Regions from separate parts of the Clavibacter sp. GW821-FHT01D01 genome, predicted to be linked through region 1. Evidence: riboswitches for the same ligand, from Rfam matches in the RefSeq annotation. Region 1 holds a riboswitch; the other holds the start of a gene.
The links. A riboswitch is a leader RNA that binds a small molecule or an ion and turns the genes downstream of it on or off. The one in region 1 is predicted to bind thiamine pyrophosphate.
Positions count from the first base shown of each region.

Region 2: it holds a riboswitch for thiamine pyrophosphate, as region 1 does, so the genes downstream of both, AC07VC_RS12145 (ECF transporter S component) here and thiM (hydroxyethylthiazole kinase) in region 1, are expected to answer to the same signal.

Region 1 covers NZ_JBWKXC010000004.1:51,531-55,239, forward strand. The annotation lists gene AC07VC_RS07325 (S9 family peptidase) at 1-472, shown strand, start outside; gene AC07VC_RS07330 (MFS transporter) at 487-1,596, opposite strand; gene AC07VC_RS07335 (hypothetical protein) at 1,649-1,999, opposite strand; TPP riboswitch at 2,031-2,122, shown strand; gene thiM (hydroxyethylthiazole kinase) at 2,113-2,940, shown strand; gene AC07VC_RS07345 (bifunctional hydroxymethylpyrimidine kinase/phosphomethylpyrimidine kinase) at 2,937-3,709, shown strand, end outside.
Region 2 covers NZ_JBWKXC010000008.1:174,828-178,536, reverse strand. The annotation lists gene AC07VC_RS12150 (ABC transporter ATP-binding protein) at 1-917, opposite strand, end outside; gene AC07VC_RS12145 (ECF transporter S component) at 920-1,576, opposite strand; TPP riboswitch at 1,610-1,720, opposite strand; gene AC07VC_RS12140 (hypothetical protein) at 1,849-2,181, opposite strand; gene glgX (glycogen debranching protein GlgX) at 2,382-3,709, shown strand, end outside.

The DNA.
Region 1 (3,709 bases):
CCCCGACCGCCTCGTGGCCGAGGGCCGGAGCGCCGGCGGCCTGCTCATGGGCGCGGTCGCGAACATCGCGCCCGACCGGTTCGCCGGGATCCTCGCGGGCGTGCCGTTCGTCGACGCCTTGACGAGCATCCTCGACCCGTCGCTGCCCCTCACCGTCATCGAGTGGGACGAGTGGGGCGACCCGCTGCACGACCCCGAGGTGTACGCGTACATGAAGTCGTACACGCCGTACGAGAACGTGCGCGAGGGCGTCGAGTACCCGCGGATCCTCGCGGTCACGAGCCTCAACGACACGCGCGTCCTCTACGTCGAGCCCGCGAAGTGGACGGCCCGCCTCCGCGAGGTCGGCGCGCCGGTGCTGCTGCGCACCGAGATGCAGGCCGGCCACGGCGGCAAGTCGGGCCGCTACGACGCGTGGCGCGAGCGCGCCTCGGACTACGCGTGGGTGCTCGACGTGGCGGGGCTCGGGTAGCGGCGGCTCGTCCGTCACCCGCGGCGGGCCGTCCGCCCTCCGGCTGCCATCCCCGACGCGCCCAGGCAGAGCAGGAGCGCTCCGACGAGGATCGCGTTCCCGTAGGCCGCCTGCCGGGCGTCCCGCACGACGCTCAGGAGCCACCCCGTGGCGACGGTGCCGAGGAGGGATGTGAGCGCCACGGCCGCCTCGAAGGCGCGCACCTGCGAGTAGGCGACGTAGACGGCCCCATCGATCCGAGACCCGCGAGTAATGCCGCGCGCGGCGTGGCGACGGCCGCCAGGCGCGGAGCGAGGACCGATCCGGCGAGTCCGCCGAGGCTGAACGTGCCGCTGACGACGCCGTACTGCGCGGGCGTGAGCCCCAGGTGTCCGAGGGTGAACAGGGCGAGCACCGAGTTGTTGGTCCCGAGCGAGAGGCCGTAGACCGACACCCCGACGATGACCAGGCGGATCGACGGGGTCCGCCAGGCCACGAAGAGACCGGCGTCGAACTCCGGCCAGTAGCGACGTGCCGCGTCCGCATCCGGCCGTGCCGACCGCGCACCCTCCACCCTGCTCACGCACACCGCGGACAGCGCGAACGTGAGGGCGTTCACCGCCAGTGCGGGGAGAGGCCCCAGCACCGCGTAGAGCGCGGGCCCCCGCCGACGTGGCGATGACGGCGATGCCGACGGCGGCGAACATCATCTTCCCGGCGGCGTCCGCACGTCGATCCTCGGGGAGGAGCGCCTGGAGCGCCGCGGCTCGTGCGGGCAGGAAGAACTGCGACGCCGCGCCGATCAACGTGAGGGTCACCAGCAGCGCCACGATGACGAGGGCGTCGCCGCCCCTCGCCGCGATCGCGAGCATCGGGAGGAGCAGAGCGAAGCGGATCAGGTCGGCGGAGACCATCGCCCTGCCTGCTCGCCAGCGATCGACGAGCACCCCCACCAGCGGCGCGACGACGAGGCGCGGCAGCGTGCTGGTCACGACAACCGCCGAGACCAGGGCAGGCAGCTCCGGCTCGCCTGCCGCGAGGTCGGTGATGAGCCAGACGGTGACGGTGGAGGCGAGCAGGTACTCACCGAAGGACGACGTCGCCTGGGCAGCCCAGAACCAGGCGAAGTCCCGGTTGATCAGCACCCGCGCGCCCCATCGATCCATGCGTGGGACGCCCCCGCCGCGTGCGCCACGATCAGCGCGCGAGCAGTTCGCGGACGACGGGGTCGATGAGCGGCTCGCGATACAGGGCGACCATCGGCACCCATCCGCTGAGGTAGCACACGAAGTTCAACCGCCCGAAGGCCACGACGTCCTCAGTCGAGAGGGGCTCGCCCGCGATGAGCCGCTCCACCGACCCATCCGCGCCCGCGCCCGCGCCCTGCAACATCAGCATCGCCGCGCCCGATGCGTGGTCGGCTGGCAGGTCGTCCCACTCCCGCAATGGCTGGCCGCGGCGGAGCGCGGGGATCATGTGGCTGTCGTCCATCACGGCCCCGTCCGTCGTGCGGTGTCGGCGAGCGACGCGATCGCCGCCGTCGATCACAGGCGAGCCGCCTCTCGCACCCCTAGGGTGGATCCCTGACACGGGGTGCCCACGAGGGCTGAGATGAGACCCGTCGCACCTGATCCGGTTCGCACCGGCGGAGGGATGTCATCATGAGCGCTGCGCGCCCGTCCACCCACGAGACCACGGGAGCGGGGACCGCCTCGGCGGACCTCCTCCGCCTGCTGCGGGAGCGCACGCCGCTCGTGCAGTGCATCACGAACGCCGTCGTCACCGGCTTCACCGCCAACGTCCTGCTCGCGCTCGGTGCCGCGCCCGCGATGACCGACGTGCCCACCGAGGCGGGGCCGTTCGCCCGGATCGCGTCGGGGGTGCTCGTGAACCTCGGCACGCCGCACGCCGAGCAGCGGGAGGCCGCGGTCGAGGCCGCGCACGCCGCCCGCGAGGCGGGCACACCATGGGTGCTGGATCCCGTCGCCGTCGGCGCCCTGCCGGTGCGCACCCGGCTCGCGCACGAGCTCGTGGCCCTGTCGCCGACGATCGTGCGCGGCAACGCGTCCGAGATCCTCGCGCTCGCGACCGGCGGAGCGGGCGGCCGGGGCGTCGACGCGACCGACGCGGTGGAGGCCGCACTCGACGCGGCCCTGCTCCTCGCCCGCACCTACGGCACCGTCGTCGCGGTCTCGGGGCCCGTCGACCACATCACCGACGGACACCGCGTCGTGCGCGTGCACACGGGCGACGCGCTCCTCACGAAGGTGACCGGCGGGGGCTGCGCCCTCGGCGCCGTGATGGCCGCGTTCGCGTCGCTGGACCCGGATCCGCTGCGGGCAGCCGTCGCCGCGACGAGCGCGTACACGATCTCCGCGGAGGTCGCCGCCGAGGGCGCCCGCGGGCCCGGCTCCTTCGCGGTCGCGCTGCTCGACGCCCTCGACGCCGTGACCCCCGAGCTCGTCGCGCAGCGCGAGCGCCTGTCGTGAGCGGCCTCGACCTCTCCGTCTACCTCGTCACCGATCCGACGCTCTGCGGCGCGCGCGGCGTCCCCGCGGTCGTCGCGGCGGCCGTCGCGGGCGGGGCGACGGCCGTGCAGATCCGCGACAAGCACGCGAGCGCGGCCGACCTGCTGGCGACCGTGCTCGCGGCGGCCTCCGTCATCGACGCGCACGCCGCCGGGCACCCGACCGCGCCGCGGCCCGCGCTCCTCGTCGACGACCGCGTCGACGTGGTCCTCGCGGCGCTCGCCCGGGGCGCGCGGGTGGACGGGGTCCACGTCGGGCAGTCGGACGTGCCGGCCGACCTCGTGCGGCGGATGCTCGACGCCGCGAGCCCCGACCGGCGCCTCGTGCTCGGCCTCACGGCGAACGCCCCCGAGCACGTGGAGGCGGTCCGCGCCCTGCCAGACGGCACGGTCGACTACCTCGGCGTCGGCGTGATCCGGCCCACCAGCACCAAGCCCGACCACCCGGCGGCGCTCGGGCACGACGGGTTCGGCATCATCGCGGGCCTCTCCCCCGTGCCGTGCGTCGCGATCGGCGGGGTCGACGTGGACGACGTGGACGCGGTGGCGGCCGCGGGAGGGGCGGGCACCGCCGTGGTGTCCGCGGTGTGCGCGGCCGAGGATCCCGCGGCGGCCACCCGCGAGCTCGCGGACGCGTGGGCTCGGGTGCGGGCGGCGGCAGCGGGCGACGGGTCCGCGTCCGCCGAACCCGCCCCCACCGGCGACGACTCCGCCGTCGACGAGTTGGCCGC
Region 2 (3,709 bases), on a different contig from region 1:
CCGTCGGCCACGCGCGTTCCGCGGGCGCCGCCGCGGCCGACGACGAGGTCGTCGGCCCGCACGAGCGGTACCGTCGCCGCCCGCCGGCGGGCGGGTGCGGACGGCTCCCGCCCGGGGACCCAGACGCCGGCCGACGCGAGCGCGGCGCCCTGCTCGCGGAGGACGTCGTCGGGGGCCCCGTCGGCGAGGATCCCCCCGTCGGCCGCGAGGACGACCACGCGGTCGACGAGGTCCTGCCACACCGCGACGCGGTGCTCGATGACGACGAGCGTGGCACCCGTCGTGCCGACGACCGCCTCGACGGCACGACGGACCTCGCCGACGCCCTCGGGATCGAGGTTCGCGGTCGGCTCGTCCAGGAGGAGGAGCCCCGGGCGCATGGCGAGCACGCCGGCGAGGGCGAGCCGCTGCTTCTGGCCGCCGGAGAGGGCGGTGGTGGAGCGGTCGAGGGCGACGTCGAGCCCCACCGCGTCGAGGGCCGCGCGCACGCGGGGCCAGATCTCCTCGCGCGGGACGCCGAGGTTCTCGCAGCCGAACGCCACGTCGTCGCCGACCCGGGAGAGGATCACCTGCGCGTCCGGGTCCTGCAGCACGAGACCGGCGCGGCCTCGCAGCTCCGCCGGATCCTGGCCGTCGACGCGGAGCGACCCGCGGGCCTCGCCCTCGTCGTCGCCGCCGAGCACGCCCGCCAGCGCGTGCAGGAGGGTCGTCTTCCCGGCGCCGGACGCGCCGAGCAGGAGGACCCGCTCACCCGGCTCGATCACGAGGTCGACGTCGCGGACCGCCCACGCGCTGCGGCCCGCGTGCCGCCAGCCCCAGCCCTCCGCGCGGACGGACGCGCCGCCCGTCGGACCCGCGGGCACCGCGTCCGCCCGGGCGACAAGGGATGCCGAGGGTCCCCGGACCGGCCGCCGCACGGTCAGACGCGGGCCGCGGTGTCGCGGCCCGAGGCGAAGCGCGAGAGCGCGCCCGTGCGCGCGAGCGCGCGGGCGACCAGCCACGAGAGGAGACCCGCGACGACCGCGCCGGAGACCAGCGCCGCGACCGTGTAGACCGTGGCGAACACGGCCGACGAGCCCGGGTAGTAGGTGATGAGGTCGGTGATCGCCATGGCCAGCCCCGCGCCCATGCCGGCGAGGACGGCCACGTAGGCGCGCCAGTTCGCGTACAGGAAGACGAGGAGGACGAGCTCGGCGCCGAGGCCCTGGGTGAGGCCGGACAGCAGGGTGCCGACGCCCCACACGTTGCCGACCAGCATGGAGACGAACGCCGCGAGCAGCTCGCCGTAGAGGGCGGCGCCGGGCTTCCGGATCACGATGCCCGTGAGGACCCCGGCGAACAGCCAGCCGCCTCCCGCGAGCGCCTGCAGGCCCGGGAGGAGGGGCTCGAAGAAGCCGCCGATCGGCACGGAGGCCGTGTTCCAGAGGACGAAGACGAGCCCGGAGGCCACGCCGAGGACGCTGGCCACGACGATGTCGATGACGCGCCATCGGGAGCGGAGGCCCGAGCGGGGAGCGCGGGTCCCGTCGGCCGGGGAGGCGGAGGCGGGTGCGGTGGTCGGGGATGATGCGGTCACTGTCGTGCCCTTCTAGGTGGAGGGAGAGGGCACGGGTAGAGAAAGGAAACCTCCCTGCGCTGGCATGATCCAGATCAGGTTCGACGGTCGAAGATTGGGGATCTTCCTCTCAGCCCGGCTCACCGGACTCCCGTGTTCCCGCCGAGCATAGCGCCCGCGCGACCCGTCGCGGGGGCACCGTCCGCCGGGCGCGGACCGGGCCGCGCGGGGCTGGACGCACGGGAGCGCGGGCGCCCGAGGGCACCCGCGCTCCGCGGTGGTCGTGCGGTCGGCTACTTCAGCGTCTTGATGAGCTTGACCAGGACCTTGCCGGAGATCCAGATGACGGGGGTGGCCACGGCGAGCAGCGCGATGACGTTCGGCTGGAAGCGGACCTCGCCGTCGGTGGCGATGTAGGCGCCGATCGGCCAGGTGGCGCCGCCGCCACCGCCGCCGCCGGCGACGTTGCCGTCGGAGTCGGGGAGGTCGCTGCCCCCGCCGAAGCCGTACCAGGCGAAGGCCACGGGCACGATGGTCGAGCCGTCGATGTCGAGGGGGTCGCCGTAGACCGTCCCCACTCCGGCGTTCTTCACGTTCTCTGCGAGCTGTGCGACGAGGTTGGTCATGCGTCCCACCGTACCCCGCGGGACGCGCGGGATGCGGGTCGATCCGGGTCCTCACGGTACCCTCGCCCCTGGTGCGTCGCTGCGTCGCATCCGGCCCTCCCCGCCGCTGCGGCCGATGCGGATCCACCGCCTGCCCCGCCCCCGACGGATCGCGCCCCCGCGCGCCGTCGGCGGACGAGTCGACCCAACTGGAGGACCACTTGCACACCTGGCCCGGAAACCCCTATCCGCTCGGCGCGACCTTCGACGGGAGCGGCACCAACTTCGCGCTCTTCAGCGAGGTCGCCGAGGCGGTGCAGCTGTGCCTCGTCGACGAGGACGGCACCGAGACCCGCGTGGACGTCACCGAGGTCGACGCGCACGTCTGGCACTGCTACCTCCCGCACGTACAGCCGGGACAGCGCTACGGCTACCGCGTCACCGCGCCGTACGAGCCGGAGGCCGGCCACCGGTCGAACCCGGCGAAGCTCCTCCTCGACCCGTACGCGAAGGCCACCTGCGGCGAGTTCGACTGGCACCCGTCGCTGTTCGCCTACGAGTTCGGCGACCCGGACAGCCGCAACGACGAGGACTCGGGCCCGCACATGATGCTCGGCGTCGTGGTCAACCCGTTCTTCGACTGGGACGGCGACCGCCTGCCCCGCACGCCCTACAGCGAGTCCGTCGTCTACGAGGCGCACGTCAAGGGCCTCACGCAGCTGAACCCGCGGGTGCCCGAGGAGCTGCGCGGCACCTACGCCGGCATCGCGCACCCCGCCGTCATCGACCACCTGCAGCACCTCGGCATCACCGCGATCGAGCTGATGCCCGTGCACCAGTTCGTGCAGGACAACACCCTGCTCGAGAAGGGGCTCCGGAACTACTGGGGCTACAACACCATCGGGTTCTTCGCCCCGCACAACGCCTACTCGTCCACCGGCGAGCTCGGGCAGCAGGTGCAGGAGTTCAAGTCCATGGTGCGCGCGCTGCACGCGGCGGGGATCGAGGTCATCCTCGACGTCGTCTACAACCACACGGCCGAGGGCAACCACCTCGGGCCCACCCTCTCCTTCAAGGGCATCGACAACCAGGCCTACTACCGGCTCATGGAGGACGACCCGACCTACTACATGGACTACACGGGCACCGGCAACTCCCTGAACGTCCGGCACCCGCACTCGCTGCAGCTGATCATGGACTCGCTGCGCTACTGGGTCACCGAGATGCACGTCGACGGCTTCCGCTTCGACCTGGCCTCGGCCCTCGCCCGCGAGTTCTACGACGTCGACAAGCTCGCCACCTTCTTCGAGCTCGTGCAGCAGGACCCGGTGGTGTCGCAGGTCAAGCTCATCGCCGAGCCCTGGGACGTGGGCCCCGGCGGATACCAGGTGGGCAACTTCCCGCCGCAGTGGACCGAGTGGAACGGCAAGTACCGCGACACCGTGCGCGACTTCTGGCGCGGCGAGGCCTCCTCGCTCGGGGAGTTCGCCGCCCGCATCACGGGATCCGCCGACCTGTACGAGCACTCGGGCCGCCGACCGGTCGCGTC